3 regions of the Janthinobacterium amylolyticum genome follow, and region 2 is predicted to be linked to each of the others. Evidence: predicted binding sites of a transcription regulator. Region 2 holds the regulator's gene; each other region holds the start of a gene.

Region 1 (7,188 bases), on a different contig from region 2:
GGCATGCAGCACCGTGACGTGATTGGCGGCCAGCGCGCGCGGCAGCGCTTCCGGGTCGCCCGATATGTCCTTGGGGCCCAGCCACAGGGTGGCGCCCACCAGGTAGGCGATCCAGATTTCCTCGAACGACATGTCGAAGGCGACGGAAAAGCCCTGGTAGACGGTGTCGGACTGCGCCACTTCCAGCACGGCGTTTTCGCTGCGCAGGAAGTGGCAGATGCTGCGCTGATTGATCAAGATGCCCTTGGGCTTGCCCGTGGAGCCGGACGTGTAGATGACGTAGGCCGGGTGCTCGGGCAGAACTTTGCCGCGCGCGGGCAGATGTTCGCCCGGCGCGGCCGGCGCCAGCAGGCTTTCCGCCGTCCATACGGGACGGCCCAGTCCCGCGTCGGCCAGGCGCGGCGCAAATTGCGCGCAGCTGACGACACCGGCTCCGTTGGCGTCATCAAGGCACACTTGCAGGCGCTCGACTGGCGTGTCTTCATCGACGGGCAGCCAGGCGGCGCCCGCCTTGGCAATCGCCGCCTGCATCAGCAGCAGATGGGCGCCGCGCGGCAGCCACAGGCCCACGATGTCGCCGGGCTTGACGCCGGCCGCCACCAGGCGCGAAGCGGCCAGACCCGCCTGCGCGTCGAGTTGCGCATACGTGATGCGGCGCGCGCCATCGATCAGGGCAGTCTGTTCCGGGCAGCGGCGGGCCGTCGCTTCCAGCAGGTCGGCCAGCACTTCCTCGCGCAGCAGATCCGGTCGCGGCGGGCCGTACAGGATATCGGCGTGGGTGGAGGGAGTGCCTGGGCTGGCTGCGGTGAAATCGTTCATGGATGACGCTTATCTGTAATGCTGAATGAGGGAGCAAACGGGCCGCGCGCGGTGCGCGGCACACTTGCTACATTACAGCACACCAGACTTTTCAGCGTTGCAGAACGGGGAATTTTGCGGTGCTTTCCACAATTATGTGGCGGCAGGCTCAGTTGCCAACATTACGGAATGTAAAACGCGGAAACATGGCGCCGATATGCGCCAATGTCTGCGCGTCAGGATAGCCGTGCAGGGGGCGGCCGGTGAGTGCCGTATCGAGGCAGCCTTCGGCGCGGAACTGCTGCAGCACGTAGTTGTTGACGCCTTTCGCGGCCAGGGTGCTGGCCAGGGCCAGCAGCTGTTCGTCCGGCAGCAGATCCGGATGCACGGTGGTGCGGCATTCGTGGGCCACGCCGCTGGCAACGATCGCTTCCAGGCAGGCGCGCGCCGGGTCGCCGCTGCCGGCCACGCGGGTTACATGACGATAGTCGGCAAACGGCGCCTTGATGTCGAAGCCGACCCAGTCGACCAGCGGCAGCACTTCCTGCAGGCGCTGCGGATAGATGCAGGCCGTGTGCAGGCCGATGCCGAACCCCAGTGCCCTGGCGTCGTGCATGGCGCGCTCCAGCGCCGGGTCCATGCACGCTTCGCCGCCGCTGAAGACCACCGCATCGACCAGGCCCACGCGGCGGCGCAGCCAGGTCAAGACGTCCTGCCAGGGCATCACGCCTTCCGGCGTGCGCGCCTGTAAATGGGGGTTGTGGCAATAGCCGCAACGCCAGGGGCAGCCCTGCACGAAGACCACGGCCGCCAGCTTGCCCGGATAGTCGCTGGCGGAAAAGGGCGTCAGGCCGCCCACTTTCAGTTCAAGCGCCATGGCAGGCGGGCCGGCCAACCTTGGCGCTCGCTTCCGTAAAATACTGGCGCTCGTGGAATTCCCCCTGCTTGCCGATGTTGAACGAGGCGACGGGGCGGTGGTAGCCCATCACGCGTGTCCAGATTTCGCAGCGCTGGCGTTCGGAGTCGAGCAGGGTGATGGCGGGAGTGAAGTCGGGACGTGCGTTCATGGCGTTTCCTCAAGTGATGGGCCAGGGTGGGCCTGCTTGCGGGCGATCAGCTCCGCGTCGCAGGTGGGGCAGAATTCATGTTTGCCGGCCAGGTAGCCGTGGCGCGGGCAGATGGAAAAAGTGGGCGTGACGGTGATGTAGGGCAGCGAGAAGCGGCTCAGCGCGCGTTTTACCAGTTCGCGGCAGGCGTTGGCGTCGGACAGTGCTTCCGTCATGTACAGGTGCAGCACGGTGCCGCCCGTGTATTTGCGCTGCAGGGCATCCTGCAATTCCAGGGCCTCGAACGGGTCGTCCGTGTGGCCGACGGGCAGCTGCGAGGAATTCGTGTAATACGGATTGTCGCTGGTGCCCGCCTGCAGGATGGCGGGATAGCGTTTGCGGTCTTCGCGCGCGAAGCGGTAGGTGGTTCCCTCGGCCGGTGTCGCTTCCAGGTTGTACATGTGGCCCGTCTCTTCCTGGAATTGCACCATGCGCTCACGCACGTGGTCAAGCAGGCGCACGGCCAGCGCGTGGCCTTCCGGACTCGTGATGTCGTAAGCGTCGGCGCTGAAATTGCGGATCATTTCGTTGATGCCGTTCACGCCCAGGGTGGAAAAGTGATTGCGCAGGGTGCCCAGGTAGCGTTTCGTGTACGGGAACAGGCCTTGCTGCATCAGCTCCTCGATGGTGCGGCGCTTGATTTCCAGGCTGGTCTTGCCCAGTTCCAGCAGACGGTCCAGGTCCGCCAGCAAGGCTGCTTCGTCACCGCGCCACAAATGGCCCAGGCGCGCGCAGTTGATGGTCACCACGCCCAGGGAACCCGTCTGCTCGGCGGAACCGAACAGGCCATTGCCGCGTTTCAGCAGTTCGCGCAAGTCCAGCTGCAAGCGGCAGCACATGGAGCGGATCATGTTCGGCTTGAGTTCCGAATTGATGAAGTTCTGGAAGTAGGGCAGGCCGTAGCGGGCCGTCATTTCGAACAGGCGCTGCGCGTTGTCGCTATGCCAGTCGAAATCCTCGGTGATGTTGTAGGTGGGGATGGGGAAAGTGAAGACCCGGCCCTTGGCGTCGCCCGCCATCATGATCTCGATGTAGGCGCGGTTGATCATGTCCATTTCCGCCTGCAGCTCGCCATAGCTGAAGTTCATTTCCTGGCCGGCGATGACGGGAATCTGCTCGCGCAGGTCGTCCGGGCAGACCCAGTCGAACGTCAGGTTGGTGAACGGCGTCTGCGTACCCCAGCGCGACGGCACGTTGAGGTTGAAGATCAGCTCCTGCATGTATTGGCGCACGTCTTCGTAGCGCAGGCCGTCCTTGCGGATGAACGGCGCCATATAGGTGTCGAAGGAGCTGAACGCCTGCGCGCCGGCCCACTCGTTTTGCAGGGTGCCGAGAAAATTGACGATCTGGCCAATGGCGCTCGACATGTGCTTCGGCGGGCCGGACTCGATCTTGCCCGGCACGCCGTTCAAGCCTTCATGCAGCAGGGTGCGCAGCGACCAGCCGGCGCAATAGCCGGCCAGCATGTCGAGGTCGTGGATGTGCAGGGCTGCCTCGCGGTGCGCGGCGCCCACGTCGGGCGGATATACCTGGTCCAGCCAGTAGTTGGCGATCACCTTGCCCGACACATTGAGTATCAGGCCGCCCAGCGAATAACCCTGGTTGGCGTTGGCGTTGACACGCCAGTCGCGCCGTTCCAGGTATTCATTGATGGACGCGGCGACATCGACCTGGCCGCGTGATGGAAGAACTGCATTCGTCGTCATGAAACCTCCAATAAACACAACATGCGGTGTTTTTATGGAGATTAATCACTAAATATAGTGGCGTCAAAGGGCGCGTGCGATTGCCTGGCGAATCCTTGACCCAGGTGAAAAAAACGCCTCAGCGGTTTTTTTTCACGCCCGCCTGGCGCAGGATCAGCCACGTGGCGCCGCACCAGGCGCTGCCGCAGATGGCGATGCTGATGATGGAGGCGGGCAGCACGTGCGTCCAGATTTCCAGCGCCGAGTAGGTGCTCCAGCTGGCCACGCGCGCGTCGAAGGTGACGTAATTGGCCAGCTGCCAGTAGACGGCCAGCAGGCCGGTACAGATGGCTGCCTGGCGTGCCACGGGCATGGCGCGGCGGGCGAAGACGGCTTGCAGGAACAGCAGCAGCATGCCGGCCCAGGCGCCCAGCGCCTCTGGCGAGAGGATGTTCAGCGCCTCGGCGTCATAACCGTCGGCGGGCGAGGCCCACTGGATTTGCAGTACGGTGAGAAACAGGGTCAGCAGGAAAATGAGCAGCGGTTTGCGGGGCATGGCGGTCGTGGGAACAGGGTCGAGGTGGGCATTTTACAGCCAGGTCAAGCAAGTTGAACACGCGCCAGTCATGCATGCATTCCTTCACCTGCGTCAAGGACTGCGCTGCCAGCGCGGGGCTATAGTCTGCACCCTGAGCCGACACAGGAATGTGAACATCATGATGCTTGAATCAACCACCGCCACCCGCGTGGCCGGACCGCTGGAACTGGTCTGTCCCGCCGGCAGCCTGCCTGCCCTGAAAGCGGCCGTCGACAATGGCGCCGACACCGTTTACCTGGGCTTTCGCGACGCTACCAATGCGCGCAATTTCGCCGGCCTCAATTTCGATGAAAAGGCCATCGCCGAGGGCGTGCGCTACGCCCACCAGTATGGCCGCAAGGTGCTGCTGGCGCTGAACACCTATCCGCAGCCGCACAACTGGGCCGTGTGGCGCAGCGCCATCGACCGCGCCGCGCTGGCGGGCATCGACGCCATGATCGTCGCCGACCCGGGCCTGATGGCCTACGCCAGCGAGCACCATCCGCAACTGCGCCTGCATTTGTCCGTGCAGGGCTCGGCCACGAACTACGAAGCCATCAATTTTTACCATGAACACTTCGGCATCGCCCGCGCCGTGCTGCCGCGTGTGCTGTCCATGGCACAGGTCGAGCAGCTGATCAGCAAGACGGAAGTCGAGATCGAGGTCTTCGGCTTCGGCAGCCTGTGCGTGATGGTCGAGGGGCGCTGCGCGCTGTCGTCGTATGCGACGGGTGAGGCGCCGAACACGCACGGCGTGTGCTCGCCGGCGAAAGCCGTGCGCTGGCTGGAAACGCCGCAAGGCCTGGAGTCGCGCCTGAACGGCGTGCTGATCGACCGCTACGCGCCGGGCGAAAACGCCAGCTATCCCACCCTGTGCAAGGGGCGTTTCGAAGTCAACGACGAAGAGTATTACGCCATCGAGGAACCGGCCAGCTTGAATACCCTGGCGCTGCTGCCACAGCTGATCGCCATGGGCGTACGCGCCGTGAAGATCGAAGGACGCCAGCGCAGCCCCGCCTACGTGGCGCAGGTGACGCGCGTGTGGCGCGAAGCAATCGACGCCTGCCGCGAAGGCAATGCGCGCTACGCAGTCAGGCCGGGCTGGATGGCGGCCATGGACAAGCTGGCCGAAGGACAGCAGCACACATTGGGCGCCTACCATCGCTCCTGGAAATAGCAAAACCTGCGGCGCGTCGCGAGGCGCGCCTGCGATGCTCACCGCCTCGGCGGCGCCGTGCTATGCCACGGTTGCGCTTCTCGACCACGCCGCGAGCCGTTCGCAACGGCTTTGCAGCTTAAAAAATACTGGAAAAGGCATGCTGAAACTATCTTTGGGTCCCTTGCTGTACTACTGGCCGCGCGGGACCGTCTTCGAGTTTTACCAGCAGATGGCCACGTCGGCCGTCGATATCGTCTACCTGGGTGAGACCGTGTGCTCGCGACGGCACGAACTGCGCCTGGGCGACTGGCTCGATATCGCCGACATGCTGACGGCCAGCGGCAAGGAAGTGGTGCTGTCGACGCAGGCGCTGATCGAGGCGGGCGCCGAACTGGCGACCCTGCGCCGTATCACGGCCAATGGCCGCTATTGCGTCGAGGCGAACGACATGGGCGCCGTGCATTGCATGGAAAAGGGTGCGCCCTTCGTCGCCGGTCCGCATTTGAACCTGTTCAATGGCCCCAGCCTGCAACTGATGGCGCGCCTGGGTGCGCGGCGCTGGGTGATGCCGCTGGAAATGGGCCAGGCGGCGCTGGCCGAAATGCAGCGCCAGAAACCGCAGGGGCTGGAGACGGAAGTCTTTGCCTACGGCCGCATGCCGCTGGCGTTTTCCGCGCGCTGCTTCACGGCGCGCAACCGCAATCTGCCGAAGGACGATTGCGGCTACAGCTGCCTGGAAGAGCCGGACGGCTTGCTGCTGCGCACGCGCGATGAAGTGCCGTTCCTGGTACTCAATGGCACGCAGACGCAGTCCGCGCTGGTCTACAACCTGGTGCGCGAACTCGACGCCATGCGCGACATGGGCGTGGCCGTGGCGCGCATCAGCCCGCAGGCGATGAACACGGAAAAAATCATCGCCATCTTTGACCGCGCGCGGCGCGGCCAGGTCAGCGGCATCGGCGCCCAGGCGCAGCTGGCCGCCTGCCAGCCGGCCGGCGCCTGCGATGGCTATTGGTATGGCCAGCCCGGCATGGAACAGCACACCGCCCATTGAGCGTATCGAAAGGATGATCATGCAAGACCAACTGGAAAGACTGCCCGTCCCGGCCCCGGTGCCGGTTTCCGCTACCCACGGCTCTTGCAAGGCGGGGCCGTCGTACCGCCTGCCGGAACCGCTGGCCGATCTGCTGTCCAAGCTGCCGCCGTATCCCGCGTCCTGGCTGTTCGTGCAGGGATTGAACCGGCTGCTGGCGCCGCAGCTGCCCGACGACGTGCGGCGCAGCCTGGAAGGGCGCAGCCTGCGCTTGCGCCTGCTCGACGCGGGCATCGCCTTCGATTTCGAGTGGCAGGGCACGGTCTTCGTGGCCGAGCGTTATGTGGACGTGCCGGAGCTGTGCATTGCCGCCAGCGTGCATGATCTGATGCTGCTGGCGCGGCGCCAGGAAGACCCGGACACCCTGTTCTTCAGCCGGCGCCTGAGCCTTGAAGGCGACACGGAACTGGGCCTGCTGTTCAAGAACACGCTCGACGCCATCGAGCTGCCGCCGTTCGACCTGCATGCGCTGGGACCGCGCCGCGTGCTGGCCCACTTGCGCGACCGCGGCGCGCGCGGCGGCTAGCAGGCAAAGGCGGAAAAAGACGGAAAGGCGGCAGGTGCTGCCAGGGAGCGTATTGGCTTGCGGGAGGCCGCTGAGGGTCAGCTTAGGGCGGCTTGGTGACAGCTGAGGACAGCTAATGACAGCTAATGGCAGCCTAGTGGCGGCAGTGGCCGCAGGCGCCGCTGCACGCGGACAGCTGTTCCTCATCCGTCGCTTCGCCCATGAAGCCGGCGTCATTGACGGCGGCCAGCAGGCGTTCCTGCGT
Region 2 (7,188 bases):
ACAGTTCGATCAGATAGCGGGGACGCCGGAACGGCAGATAGCCTTGTCCCGTCTGCATGGCCGCACCCGTATAGTGCCCGTGCGGCACGAAGCGGTTGCCACTGGCGCCGTCCGGCGCATCGAGCGCCATGGCCAGCCATAGCGGCGGCATGCCCTTGGCAGCCGCCAGGCACAAGCCCAGCTGGCCACTGCCCGCCTCGCCGCAGCCATCGAGGAAGCCGGCGGCGCTGTCCGGCGCAAACAGGCTGCTGCGCCCGGGCGCGCCGGGCAAGCCTTCGATATCGTTCTGCGCATCGAGCAACGCTTCCTCCGCGGCCTGGAACGCGATATGCCGGTCGCGTTCGCCGCGTGCCGCCTTTTCGCCCTGCAAGGCCATCTGCGCCGCCGACACGCCCAGCAGCAGGACCACGACCAGCAAGCACAGCACGTAGACGAGGGTGGCGCCCCGCTGGCGCAAGGGCTCGGGTCCGGCTCGGCAACTGGCAATGGCCATGGCGATGACAGTCATGGCTAACTCCCGCCGTTGCGCAGCATGATGCTCATCTGCACCATCTGCCGTGGCCGGCCCTGCGCCGCGGCGGGCAGCGCCGCCCGCACAATGCGCACGCCCGGATCGCCTGCGCCGTGCGCCTCGGCATACGCTTGGCCGAACAGGTCGAACTGCGCCGGCCCCATGTCATCGGCTTTGCCTACGGCGCCAGAGTCGCCATGCAGCAGCAACGCCACGCGCACGCCGACAATGCGCTTCCAGTGCGTGCGGCGGAACAAGTCGCGCTGGCGCTCCGCGGCGCTGGCCCCGACCAGCACCAGCGCGGCGTCGTAGGCATCCAGCGCGCTGGCATGGACATAGCGGTTGGCCACGCCATCGGCAGGCGTATCTGTATCGACGCCGTACAGAACTTGAAAACCGTCGACGCCGCGAATGATGGCATCGGCGCCCCAGCCATTGGCGCCACGGTATTTGCAGCGCAATTCGGCCTCGCCATCGGCACCCTCGGCAACATAGAAAATGCTCCAGCCCCGCTGGGCTTCCGTTTGCGCGGCACCCACGCCGAAGCCGGCGCAATTGAGCACGGAGCCATCGCCGCCGGCGTCGTCGCCCGCGCCGTAATAGCGCAAGGCCAGCACATCGCTGCCATGCACGGCGTCGGGCAGCGACTGGCTGATGCCGTCGCTGTTCTTGCCCAGGCTGCGCGCGTCAAGTCCGGCGATATTGGCGCTGTCATGCGTGGCGTGGGCGACGGGCGCGGCGCTGCTGTCCCAGTTGACATAGGCTGTCTGCCGCACGGCGCGGGCGATGGTGTCGAGCGCATAGCGGCCGTTATCGTCGAGACGCGCGCTGGCGGACTGGCCAGCGTAGCTGCCGCCAGCCGCCAGCAGCACGGCACTGGCGGCAAGCATCAGCAAGGCACCCAGCGCCATGCCCACCAGCATTTCTACCAAGCTCAGGCCGCCATGCCGGCGCCAGTGTCCACGGTGGCCGCGCCTGCTGCCGCCGGCTTGGCTGGCCGCCTCGCCGTTCATGCCCCGCCCCCACCCACTTGCAAGGCCAGCTTGGGCAGTGCGACGCCATCGCCATTCTGGACCGGCTGGCCATTGGCATGCCGGCCACGCCAGCCCAGCTTGATGACGACGGGCGCGCCCTTGCCGCCGCTGCACGTCCAGTGCAAACCTTGCGCGGACGCATCCCACGCTTGAACGTCGCGGCAGATATGCAGGCGCGCGCCCGGCAGGCTTGCGTGCAGTTGCTGGCGCCATTCGGCGATATCGAACTGCGCCAGCTGCACGGCGCTGCAGGCGGCGGCGCCAAAACAGGCGGGGCCACCGGCCGGGGCAGGCGCGGCGCCGTCAGGCGGCTCTTCATAGGAGACGCCGAGATAGGCATTGCCGGCATCGGGGCCATGCATCAGCACGCTATTCGCACGCATGCGCTCGGCCATGCCGGCGGCCAGCTGCACCGCGCTCGACAGCAATGCCGATTCATGGCGCGCGCGCAGGGAAGTCAGATGCAGGATGCTGGCGCCAAGCAGGCCCAGCGCCAGCAAGAGCAGCGACACCAGCACCTCGACCAGGGTGCTGCCGCCCATCATCACCATGCCGCGGCCGCCGTTGCGCATCGAGTACTCCTTTTTCGCAGAAAGAGTCGCAGGAACAGGCGGCCCAGCTACACGATAGGCGTGCGCGCACATCTGGACATGAGCTAGCGCAAACGGCGGTGGAATGGCGATAAAAAGACAGCAAAAACGGGACTTGTATTGATCAGCCGGCTTGCCAGCAGAAAAAATAGCTGGATGGAACGACCATGGCACGCGCCGATGATGCTGGCAGAAATGCATGGTGGAGACGTGCCGCGACGGGTACCTGCCGCGGCCGCTGGCGCCTCAGGAGAGGCGGCAATCGCGCAGCGACACAGAGGGCCGGTGTCCGGCACGCGCAAGACACAAGCAAAGCCCGGACACGGCGCCGCGCCGCGATGACTGCAAACGCCGGGCGCCCGGCGCGGCGGGCATGGCGCATCCATTTGATACACCGCAAGGTTCAATCAGATAGGGTCAAGCGTGCTGCAGGCACGTGAAGAAAACGCAGAAGCGGCAGCCGCAGCAGAAGCAGACGCAGCAGCAGAAGCAGACGCAGCAGCAGCAGCAGCAGCGCGGGGCATCCAGGAGACTGCCAGCAGGAACCGGCGGCTTCCGCGAAACCGGCGAAAAAAACCCGCAAAACCCGCAAAACCGGCACGGAACCGGCAAGCACCCTGCACGAGACCGGCACAAGACCGATAAGAAACCGGGGCAAGAGCACGGGGCAAGAGCATCCCGGCGCAAAACGCGCCGCCTACGGCTTGCGCGCCTGCCCCACTTCGGCAATCGCATCCTGGAACTCGGCCAGGTCTTCGAAGTTCTTGTACACGGAAGCGAAGCGGATATACGCAATCTTGTCGAGGCGCTTCAATTCCTGCATGACGAGTTCGCCGATATAACCGGAATCGACTTCACGCAAGCCGCTGGTCAGCAGTTTTTCCTGGATGGAGGCGATGGCCGTATCCACGGAGGCGGCCGCGACGGGGCGCTTGCGCAAGGCCAGCATCAAACTGCCGCGCAACTTATCCGCAGCGAACTCCGTCCGGCTGCCATTCTTTTTGACGACGGCCGGCATGATAAGTTCAATGCGCTCGTAGGTGGTAAAACGCTTGTCGCACTTGCTGCAGCGGCGGCGGCGCCGGATGGCATCCCCTTCCTCCGATACGCGCGTATCGAGAACCTGGGTATCGCCGTGCTGGCAAAATGGACATTTCATGGGCTGGCTACAACTTTATAGTAATAATTACGGGAAATCGCCGCCCTTAAATCAACGGGCGCCCGAATCACTCCGGGCGCCCGTGGGCACGACTGGAATGTGTCATACACAATCTTACTCTGTATGACACATTCTGGACAAACAATTAGAGACTATTCCGGTAAGGAGCGTCTGCAGCAGATTGCTCATCGGTCGCGCGGACAAGGCGCGAGGAGGACGCATGGCGAGCCATGCTACGACGGGCAACGCAGTACCCGCTTCCGCGGGGTGTCTGCTGCGGATGTATTCTTTACCGGAACAGGCTCTTAAGCTGCGTATACCGGATGGGCATCGGCCAGCACTTTCACGGCCGCTTTCACGCGTTCGATGGTGGCGGCGTCATGCGGATTGTCCAGCACGTCGGCGATCAGGTTGCCCACTTCTTCCGCTTGCGCTTCCTTGAAACCGCGCGTCGTCATCGCCGGGCTGCCCAGGCGGATACCCGAGGTGACGAAGGGTTTTTGCGGGTCGTTCGGAATACCGTTCTTGTTGCAGGTGATGTGCGCGGAACCGAGGATGGCTTCGGCTTCCTTGCCCGTCAGGTTCTTGGCGCGCAGGTCGACCAGCATGACGTGCGATTCGGTGCCGCCGGAAACGATACGCAGGCCGCGCTTGATCAGGGTCTTCGCCAGCACGTCGGCGTTCTTGACCACTTGCTTCTGGTATTCGACGAACTCGGGGCTCAGCGCTTCCTTGAAGGCAACAGCCTTGCCGGCGATCACGTGCATCAGCGGGCCGCCCTGGATGCCAGGGAAGATGGCCGAGTTGATGGCTTTTTCGTGTTCGGCCTTCATCAGGATGATGCCGCCGCGCGGGCCGCGCAGCGATTTGTGCGTGGTCGAGGTGACGAAGTCGGCGAACGGCACCGGGTTCGGGTACAGGCCGGCGGCGATCAGGCCCGCGTAGTGGGCCATGTCCACCATGAAGTAGGCGCCAACTTCCTTGGCGATCTTGCCGAAGCGCTCGAAGTCGATCTTTTTCGAGAAGGCGGACGCACCGGCGATGATCAGCTTTGGCTTGCGTTCGCGGGCCAGGCGTTCCATGGCTTCGTAGTCGATGTCTTCTTCGGCCGTCAAGCCATAGGACACAACATCGAACCACTTGCCGGACATGTTCAGCGGCATGCCGTGGGTCAGGTGGCCGCCTTCGGCCAGCGACATACCCATGATCAGGTCGCCTGGTTTCAACATGGCGAAGAACACGCCCTGGTTCGCCTGCGAGCCCGAGTTCGGCTGCACGTTCGCGCATTCGGCGCCGAACAGCTGCTTCACACGGTCGATGGCCAGTTGCTCGGCGACATCGACGTACTCGCAGCCGCCGTAGTAGCGCTTGCCCGGGTAGCCTTCGGCGTACTTGTTTGTCAATTGCGAACCTTGCGCTTCCATCACGGCTGGCGAGGTGTAGTTCTCCGACGCGATCAGTTCGATGTGATCGTGCTGGCGCGTGTTTTCTTTTTGAATGACGGCGAACAATTCAGGATCGACGTTGGCGAGGGTATGATCTTTTGCAAACATGTAAAAACTCCAAGTATGAGGGTGCTTGTACTGGCAGGTTGGATCGAATGAGGGGAGCCGGCGTTAAGTGAATAACAACATTGGACGGGCAGCCTCTTCGTGCTTTTCCATAGTGGCTACCCAGGCGAACGGCTGATGAAAAATCTCACGTTTCCCGGTGGGTGCCCACCTTTCGCCGGTTTGCCGACCGCCGATGAGGAAGATCGCCCGACTTTTCGCCAGTCACGTGAGACGTAATGGAATGCAAATTGTAAGTTAAGTGCCCAAATTGAGCAAGGAATGCAACGGTGCGGCTATAATCGCCGCGCGCCACCGCAGCCCGGGCGCGCCGCGGGCCACGCCCGGGGACTAGGCGCCGGTTCTTAAGCTGAACTTAAACCTGGCCAGGGCATGTAAGCGTATGTTACGAGGCTTGCCATTGCGCCCCCCGGATTTACAATGCTGCGGTGCAACTTGCATGCCGCTTTTGCATGGCATTCCGGCAAACGCTTTCAGTCACTACAAGAAAAATCGCGTAAAATGTTGCTCAATCTCACTACTGGCGCAATAAACATGCCTTCAGTCTTTACCTGGAACGTACGTGTCTACTATGAAGACACCGACGCCGGCGGCATCGTCTATTACGCAAACTACCTGAAATTCTTTGAGCGCGCGCGCACCGAATGGCTGCGCGCCATCGACGTGGGCCAGCAGGAATTGCTGCAACAGCACGACGCGATGTTCGTTGTCAAAAGCGTCAACGCCGACTATCATGCGCCAGCCAGGCTCGATGACACGTTAAGATTAACGTTAAGCATAGAAAAAATGGGGCGCGCCTCCATCGTTTTCCTGCAACAAGCCTGGTGCGGCGACAGCCTGCTCAACACGGCCCGCGTCAAGATCGGCTGCGTCGATTCGGCATTGCGCCCGCGCGCCGTGCCCGATGCAGTGGCGGCCCGCATGCGCGCCGCCTGAGCCCTACCCGCCCCCCCCGGACAATTCACCCAACAGACTGCCAGCCAATGAACGTTACACAAGATCTTTCTTTCCTCGCGCTCATCTCCAATGCCCACCTGATCGTGCAACTGATCATGGCCCTGCTGCTGCTGATTTCCCTGACCAGCTGGACCTATATTTTCCGCAAGATGTTCGCCGTGCGCCAGGCGCGCAAGCAAACCATCGAGTTTGAACGCAGCTTCTGGGCCGGCGGCAACCTGCACGCGCTGCACCAGAACGCCAGCGGCAACCGCGACCAGAGCGGCGCGCTGGCCCGCATCTTCGACGCCGGCATGGGCGAATTCATCAAGGGCAAGGCCTCGTACACGACGCGCGAAGCGCTGGACGTCGGCGCCGTGCTCGACGGCGCCCGCCGCGCCATGCGCGCCGCCTTCCAGCGCGAGATGGATGCACTCGAATCGCACCTGGCCTTCCTCGCCTCCGTCGGTTCCGTCTCGCCCTACATCGGCTTGCTGGGCACCGTGTGGGGCATCATGAACGCCTTCCGCGGCCTGGCCAACGTGCAGCAAGCCACGCTGGCCGCCGTCGCGCCCGGCATTGCCGAAGCGCTGATCGCCACCGCCATCGGCCTGTTCGCCGCGATTCCCGCCGTCGTCGCCTACAACCGCTTTTCGCATGACATCGACCGCCTGGCGATCCGCTTCGAGAGCTTCGTCGAGGAATTCTCGAACATCTTGCAGCGCCAGTCGCGCTAAGAGGGAGCAGCAGCCATGGGTTCCTCATTCAATAGCGGCGGCATGCGCGGCGGCCGTGGCCGCAAGTTCAAGTCGGAAATCAACGTCGTGCCGTATATCGACGTGATGCTGGTGCTGCTGATCATCTTCATGGTGATGCCGTCGTCGAACAATCCCAGCGTGGTGAACTTGCCCAACGCGGAAAAATCGGCGAAACCGCCTGATGACTATATTCAGATCGTGCTCAAGCCAAATGGTTCGCTGTCGATAGGCGTCATCGGCAAGGAGCAGTTGTCGCCGGAAACGGAACCGAACCGCGACGCCCTGCTGCGCAAGCTGCGCGGCTTGCACGAAACCAATCCCGAGTATCCGGTGATGATCGCGGGCGACAAGGAAAGCAAGTACGACGACGTGATCCAGCTCATTTCGGAAGCGAAGAAGATGGGCATCACCCGCGTTGGCCTGGCCACCAAGTAAGCGCAGCACCCTGTTTCCAGACTTGACCGTTTTTAGATAGACTAGACTTTGCAGACCAAACAAATCGACCATGTACTCGGCAAGCCCTACAGCGTGCCGCGCGAACGCAGCCGCTGGCCCTCGCTGGGCCTGGCGCTGGCGATGCACCTTGGGCTGCTGTTTTTCCTGTGGGTAGGCGTACACTGGCAAAATAC
Region 3 (7,188 bases), on a different contig from region 2:
GGCGTCGTGCCTGCCGCCCGGGCTGCCGCTTGAATCGCGCTTGCCGGCTATGGTGTAAACTTAAAACATGCAGACTTATTTCTTTCTCGTCGCCGCGCTCTTGTATACAGTGTGCGCGGTGCTCCCCTCGTCCCGTGGCCGGCTCATTGCCGGGCTGACCGGTGCCGCATGGCTGGCGCATGCCGCCACCTTGTGGTTCGACCTGATGGCGCCAGGCACCTTGCGCTTCGGCTTTTCGGCCATGCTGTCGGCCGCGCTATGGGTGTCGGTTGGCGCGTACTGGATCGAGAACCGCAATTTCAGCCTCGATGGCTTGCGCCGCATGGTCATGCCCAGCGCCGTCATCGCCATCGGCCTGGCCTGGGCCTTTCCCGGCAGCCAGGTCAGCATGGAAGGCAAGTCGGCCGTCTTCGGCTGGCATATTGCCGTGGCCGTGCTTGCCTACAGCACCCTGACGATCGCCGCTTTCCACGCCGTGCTGATGGCGCTGCAGGAATCGCGCCTGCATACGCGCAGCGAAAGCCGCGGCTTCATCGGCACCGCGCTGGACCAGCTGCCGGCCCTGCTGACGATGGAAAAGTTATTGTTCCGCATGATTGGCCTGGGCTTCATTCTGCTCAGCCTGACCGTGCTGTCGGGCATCGTCTTTTCCGAACAGCTGTTTGGCAAGGCGCTGAACTGGGATCACAAGTCCGTGTTTACCATGCTGTCGTGGCTGCTGTTCGCCTCGCTGCTGGCCGGACGCCGCTTTCGCGGCTGGCGCGGCAAGACGGCCCTGAGCTTCACCCTGGCCGGTTTCGCTACCTTGCTGCTGGCCTATGTCGGCAGCCGTTTTGTACTTGAAGTGGTTTTACACCGAGGATTCGCATGACACGTGTTTTGTTTTGGCTGGCGCTGGTCTTCCTGGTGCTGTTTGCGATCCGCAGCAAGATCCGGGGCATGCAGCAGCGCGCCCGCGCGCAACAGCAGCAGCGGCCAAACCCGTTTACGCCGCCCGCGCGGCCGCAGGAATTGCCTGACGCCGAGCTGATGCTGTGCTGCGCCCATTGCGGCGTGTATTACCCGGCCTCCGAAAACGTGCAGGCCAAGGGCCACGATTACTGCAGCCACGCGCACGCCACCTTGTAAGCGGCGTGCCCAGCGGCATCGCTGATCCGGCGTTGCTTGTCCCGCATTGCTCAGCCGTATCGTAACGCCCCCCGCCGTCCGCCAGGCGTAGCATCTGCAGGAAGCGCCGCATCGCGCTTTCGCAGAAAGGCTCGCCGCCATGCCCAGCCACAGCTTCAGCCACAGTGCCACTGCCAGCGCCAGTGCACCCAGCCTGGCCATTGCCGAGAAGAGGGCGACCGGCGCCCTGCCGTTCGCGCCGCCCCTGGTCGGTGACTCGGCCGTCATGCAGGCGCTGCGCGCGCAGATCGGCCGCATCGCCCGTTGCGCCGCACCCGTCGCCATCCGTGGTGAATCGGGCAGCGGCAAGGAGCTGGTGGCGCGTGCCATCCATGCGCAGGGCGCGCGGGCAGCTTGCCCGTTTATCGCTGTCAATTGCGGCGCCATCCCTGAAGCGCTGATGGAAGCGGAATTCTTCGGCTGCCGTCCGGGCGCCTACACGGGCGCCGCGCACGAACGGCAGGGCCTGTTCCAGGCGGCCCATGGCGGCAGCCTGCTGCTCGATGAAGTGGACGACTTGCCACTGTCGATGCAGGTCAAGCTCTTGCGCGTGCTGCAGGAGCGCCGCGTGCGCAAGCTGGGCGGCAGCCGGGATGAGGCCGTCGATGTGCGCATCCTGTGCGCCAGCCAGCAGGGCCTGGCGCGCGGCGTGGCGGCCGGTACCTTCCGCCAGGACCTGTTTTACCGGCTCAATGTGATCGAGCTGGCCGTGCCAGCCTTGCGTGAACGGCTGGCCGATCTGGGAGTATTATGTGAGGCAATTCTGGCGCCGCGCCAGGTGGCGGGCCTGGCGCCCGCCGTGCTGGCGGCGCTGGGCGCGTATGCGTTTCCGGGCAATGTGCGCGAACTGGAAAACGTGCTGGAGCGGGCGCTGGCCTTTGCCGACGGCGGCGTGATCAGCGTCGATGGCCTGGGGTTGCCGGGGGAGGGCGCCGGATTGGCGCCGGTGCTGCCCCTGCGCGCCAGCGCGCCCGGGGCGGAGCGGCAATTGTCCCTGCCGGGCATGCAGGTGCATGGCGAAGCGGCGGCGATGCCACTGGCATTGTATTTGCGTCAAGCCGAGCGCGACATGATCGTGCTGGCACTGGCGCAGGCGCGCTACCACCGCGCGCGGGCGGCGCGGCAACTGGGCATCAGCGTGCGCCAGTTGCGTTACAAAATGCAAAAGTTGACGATACAGGAACCGCGACCTTGATGATGGCATGGACGATAGATGAAGATGGCTGGTGCGATGGCGCCGTGCGCTACGAATCGCCGTACTGCGATGCCCGCCCGGAAGGCGCGCTTGTCGATTTGCTGGTGATCCATAACATCAGTTTGCCCGGCGGAAGCTTTGGCGGGCCGCATGTGTCGGACTTGTTTACCGGCCGGGTAGACTATAATGCCGATCCTTCTTTTGCCGACCTGCGTGGTTTGCAGGTCTCGGCGCACTTTTTTGTGCGGCGCGATGGTGCGCTGTTGCAATATGTTTCGGCTGACCAGCGTGCCTGGCATGCCGGCACGTCCTCGTTTCAGGGACGCCCGCAGTGCAATGGATATTCCATCGGTATCGAAATGGAAGGCTCGGACCACGTGGCGTTCCAGCCGCGGCAGTATCGCGTGCTGGCGGCACTGACGGCGGCGCTGGCGGCGCGCTACGGACTGGCCGAAGTGCGCGGCCATGAGCATATCGCGCCGGGAAGGAAGACGGATCCGGGGCCCTTTTTTGACTGGAATTTATACCAGGAAATATGGCTGGAAAGTCAACGCGAGCGGGCGGCGTTAGCGCTTACTACGCGGGTGTTGGGCTTTCCATCCATGCCCTGAAAAGTCAACCGAAATCGTATAAGAAAAGACAAAAAATTACGCGGACGGATGCCGGAAAACTATTGCATCGCCTTTCGATGGGCACTACAATTAGTGCAGAAATTGAACTTAGCGACTATATGTAGTGCCATCACAGACGTTTCCAGAATTATTATCAAAGCCACCCTACTTGCTGATATGGCAATGAGAACTGGCGGTTTATCACCCTTGATCGTGTTTCGCGCCAGCCGGGCAGTGATGGTTGGCGGCATCAATTCTGACTGTGCATTATTTACTATTTGGCAATAAAAATTAACTGAAGAAACCCTGAACATCGGGCGTTCTATTCAACAACACACGCGGCAGCAAAACTGCAGGCTGACTTTAGCTGACAACGGGAGCTTCAATGCAATCACCACAAGATATTTCCATCCATCCAACGCCAGTATCGCCAGCGCCAGGCGCGGCCAACAGCGTGGCGAGTACGGGCGCGGCCTTGGGCGACTATCGCATCATCCGTCGCAACGGCGCGGTGGTGGCATTTGAGCCTTCGAAGATCGCCATCGCCATGACCAAGGCGTTCCTGGCCGTCAACGGCGGCCAGGGTGCCGCTTCGGCCCGCATCCGCGAACTGGTGGAACAATTGACGGACGGCGTGGTGGCCGCACTGGTACGTCGCCATCCGGGCGGCGGCACCTTCCATATTGAAGACGTGCAAGACCAGGTGGAACTGTCGCTGATGCGTTCGGGCGAGCACGACGTGGCGCGTGCCTACGTGCTGTACCGTGCCAAGCACATGGAAGAGCGCCGCCTGCAGAAGGAGGCGCAAGGTGCCTCCGCGCAAGTGTCCACGCCACAATTGAACGTGCTGGACAACGGTGTACGCCGCCTGCTGGACATGCAGGAAGTGCGCGACCTGATCAACGCTGCCTGCGCCGGCCTGGAAAAGCACGTCGATGCCGACGCCATCCTGGCCGAAACCGTGAAAAACCTGTACGACGGCGTGCCGGTGGAAGAGCTGCACAAGTCGGCCATCCTGGCGGCGCGCGCGCTGATGGAAAAAGACCCGGCCTACAGCCAGGTCACGGCCCGCATCCTGCTGCACACGGTGCGCAAGGAAGTGTTCGGCAAGGAAGTGCCGCAAGCGGCCGCTGCCGCCGAATACCTGACGTATTTCCCGCAATACATTGCCAAGGGTATCGCCGCCGAGCTGCTGAACCCGGTACTCGCCAGCTTCGACCTGGAGCGCCTGGCCAAAGCCATCGTGGCTGACCGCGACTTGCAGTTCGGCTACATCGGCCTGCAAACCCTGTATGACCGCTACTTCCTGCACATCCAGGACGTGCGCATCGAAATGCCGCAAGCGTTCTACATGCGCGTGGCCATGGGCCTGGCGCTGAACGAAGCGGACCGCGAAGCGCGCGCCATCGAGTTCTACAGCCTGCTGTCCTCGTTCGACTTCATGAGCTCGACCCCGACCCTGTTCAACTCGGGCACCCTGCGCTCGCAGCTGTCGTCGTGCTACCTGAGCACCGTCTCCGATGACCTGGAAGGCATCTACGACGCCATCAAGGACAACGCGCTGTTGGCCAAGTTCGCCGGCGGCCTGGGTAACGACTGGACGCCAGTGCGCGCCCTGGGCGCCCACATCAAGGGCACCAACGGCAAGTCGCAAGGCGTGGTGCCGTTCCTGAAAGTGGTCAACGACACGGCCGTGGCAGTCAATCAGGGCGGCAAGCGCAAGGGCGCCGTCTGCGCCTACCTGGAAACCTGGCACATGGACATCGAGGAATTCCTCGACCTGCGCAAGAACACGGGCGACGACCGCCGCCGCACGCACGACATGAACACGGCGAACTGGATTCCCGACATGTTCATGAAGCGCGTCATGGAAAAAGGCGACTGGACCCTGTTCTCGCCATCGGACACGCCAGACCTGCACGACAAGGTCGGCAAGGCGTTTGAACAGGCTTACCTGGGCTACGAAGCCAAGGCCGCCGCCGGCGAAATCCGCGTCTTCAAGAAGATCGCCGCGCTGGACCTGTGGCGCAAGATGCTGTCGATGCTGTTTGAAACGGGCCACCCATGGATCACGTTCAAGGATCCTTGCAATATCCGCAGCCCGCAGTCGCACGTCGGCGTCGTGCACAGCTCGAACCTGTGCACGGAAATCACCCTGAACACCAGCAGCGATGAAATCGCCGTCTGCAACCTGGGTTCCGTCAACATGCCGGCGCACATGAAGGAAGGCAAGCTCGATCACGTCAAGCTGGCCAAGACCGTCCGCACCGCCATGCGCATGCTCGACAACGTCATCGACATCAACTACTACGCCGTCGACAAGGCGCGCAATTCGAACATGCGCCACCGTCCGGTCGGCATGGGTATCATGGGCTTCCAGGACTGCCTGCACATGATGCGCATCCCGTTCGCTTCGGACGCCGCCGTGTCGTTCGCCGACACCTCGATGGAAGCCGTCTGCTACTACGCCTACCTGGCGTCGACGGAACTGGCCGAAGAGCGCGGCCGCTATGAATCGTACGCCGGTTCGCTGTGGGACCGCGGCATCCTGCCGCAAGACTCGGTGAAACTGCTGGCTGAAGAACGCGGCGGCTACCTGGAAGTCGATTCCTCGTCGGCCATGGACTGGACCCCGGTGCGCGAACGCATCGCCAAGTTCGGTATGCGCAACTCGAACTGCGTGGCGATCGCCCCGACGGCGACGATCTCGAACATCATCGGCGTATCGGCCTGTATCGAGCCGACGTTCCAGAACCTGTACGTGAAATCGAACCTGTCGGGCGAATTCACCGAGATCAACGGCTACCTGGTGCGCGACCTGAAGGCGCGCGACCTGTGGGATGAAGTCATGATCTCCGACCTGAAGTACTTCGACGGCTCGCTGGTGAAGATCGACCGTATTCCGCAAGACCTGCGCGATATCTACGCCACCGCCTTTGAAGTGTCGCCAAGCTGGCTGGTGGAAGCGGCTTCGCGTCGCCAGAAGTGGATCGACCAGGCCCAGTCGCTGAACATCTACATGGCTGGCGCATCGGGCAAGAAACTGGACGAAACCTACAAACTGGCATGGCTGCGTGGCCTGAAAACCACATACTACCTGCGTACCATCGCCGCTACCCACATGGAGAAATCGACCTCCAAGACGGGCGCACTGAACGCCGTGGCAGTCGACGGCGGCATGTCGGCCAGCGCGCACAGCGCCCAGGCGGCGGTCGTGGCGGCGGCAGCGGCTGTCGCCGTGGCGCCAGTGGTGGCAGCGGCGGCGGACGACGCCGATGGCGAAGCCTGCTACCTGCGTCCGGGTGATGACGGTTTTGAAGAGTGCGAAGCCTGCCAGTAAAAACCTGCTGCGCAGCCCCCTCTCGGGTTCTGCGGTGCTCACCGTACTAAAGTACGGCTCCGCTACTCGACCCGATATCGGGCTTGCTCGCGACGGTTTTTAAGAAGTTTAAAGTTGTCAGCCCAGAGCTTCTGGGCTGATTCAATGTTGTCAATGTTCGCATTGTCCGATACAACGGGCCTGTTGCGGACCGCCGGCTCGCCGGCATGGAAAGGAAGAAGAATATGTCGTTGTCATGGGATGATGAAACCACGTCGGCAGCTGCGCCGCGTCCGGCGCAGCAAGCGCCACTGGGTAATACCGATTTGAACCTGCCGGCCGGTGCCGAGCCGTCCGAAGCCAACGCCGAGCAAGTCGCGCGCCGCGTGAATGCCGACGACAAGCGCATCATCAACGGCAAGACCGACGTCAACCAGCTGGTGCCGTTCAAGTACAAGTGGGCGTGGGACAAATACCTGGCCGGTTGCGCCAACCACTGGATGCCGCAGGAAGTCAACATGCAGCGCGATATCGAGCTGTGGAAAAACCCGAACGGCCTGACGGACGACGAGCGCCGCCTGGTCAAGCGCAACCTGGGCTTCTTTGTTACCGCCGACTCGCTGGCCGCCAACAACATCGTGCTGGGCACCTACCGCCACATCACGGCGCCCGAGTGCCGCCAGTACCTGCTGCGCCAGGCATTCGAGGAAGCGATCCACACGCACGCCTACCAGTACATCGTCGAATCGCTGGGCCTGGACGAAGGCGAGATCTTCAACGCCTACAACGAAGTCAAGTCGATCCGCGACAAGGATGAATTCCTGATCCCGTTCATCAACACCCTGACCGACCCTGCGTTCGTCACCGGTACGGTGGAAAACGACCAGAAGCTGCTG

Evidence for each region. Region 2 encodes NrdR, which represses ribonucleotide reductase genes. Its sites were predicted from a motif close to CACNANATNTNGTG; they were not measured.
Region 1: a site for NrdR is predicted at 3,657-3,670, ahead of ACQ4WR_RS10830 (ribonucleoside triphosphate reductase). Genes of this name have one in related genera too.
Region 3: a site for NrdR is predicted at 3,087-3,100, ahead of ACQ4WR_RS04825 (ribonucleoside-diphosphate reductase subunit alpha). Genes of this name have one in related genera too.

What each region holds. Positions count from the first base shown of each region.
Region 1 is NZ_JBNYXL010000004.1:333,755-340,942, reverse strand. Features, by position in the region: gene ACQ4WR_RS10845 (Pls/PosA family non-ribosomal peptide synthetase) at 1-819, opposite strand, end outside; gene ACQ4WR_RS10840 (anaerobic ribonucleoside-triphosphate reductase activating protein) at 968-1,675, opposite strand; gene nrdD (anaerobic ribonucleoside-triphosphate reductase) at 1,665-1,865, opposite strand; gene ACQ4WR_RS10830 (ribonucleoside triphosphate reductase) at 1,862-3,610, opposite strand; gene ACQ4WR_RS10825 (hypothetical protein) at 3,729-4,145, opposite strand; gene ubiU (ubiquinone anaerobic biosynthesis protein UbiU) at 4,306-5,343, shown strand; gene ubiV (ubiquinone anaerobic biosynthesis protein UbiV) at 5,483-6,379, shown strand; gene ubiT (ubiquinone anaerobic biosynthesis accessory factor UbiT) at 6,399-6,944, shown strand; gene ACQ4WR_RS10805 (heavy-metal-associated domain-containing protein) at 7,078-7,188, opposite strand, start outside.
Region 2 is NZ_JBNYXL010000014.1:42,907-50,094, forward strand. Features, by position in the region: gene ACQ4WR_RS25395 (pilus assembly PilX family protein) at 1-508, opposite strand, end outside; gene ACQ4WR_RS25400 (PilW family protein) at 511-1,524, opposite strand; gene pilV (type IV pilus modification protein PilV) at 1,521-2,117, opposite strand; gene nrdR (transcriptional regulator NrdR) at 2,833-3,294, opposite strand; gene glyA (serine hydroxymethyltransferase) at 3,600-4,847, opposite strand; ZMP/ZTP riboswitch at 4,959-5,083, opposite strand; gene ybgC (tol-pal system-associated acyl-CoA thioesterase) at 5,400-5,801, shown strand; gene tolQ (protein TolQ) at 5,849-6,538, shown strand; gene ACQ4WR_RS25430 (ExbD/TolR family protein) at 6,554-6,994, shown strand; gene tolA (cell envelope integrity protein TolA) at 7,043-7,188, shown strand, end outside.
Region 3 is NZ_JBNYXL010000002.1:280,746-287,933, forward strand. Features, by position in the region: gene ACQ4WR_RS04805 (cytochrome C assembly family protein) at 68-871, shown strand; gene ACQ4WR_RS04810 (PP0621 family protein) at 868-1,128, shown strand; gene ACQ4WR_RS04815 (sigma 54-interacting transcriptional regulator) at 1,268-2,362, shown strand; gene ampD (1,6-anhydro-N-acetylmuramyl-L-alanine amidase AmpD) at 2,362-2,973, shown strand; gene ACQ4WR_RS04825 (ribonucleoside-diphosphate reductase subunit alpha) at 3,359-6,313, shown strand; gene ACQ4WR_RS04830 (ribonucleotide-diphosphate reductase subunit beta) at 6,538-7,188, shown strand, end outside.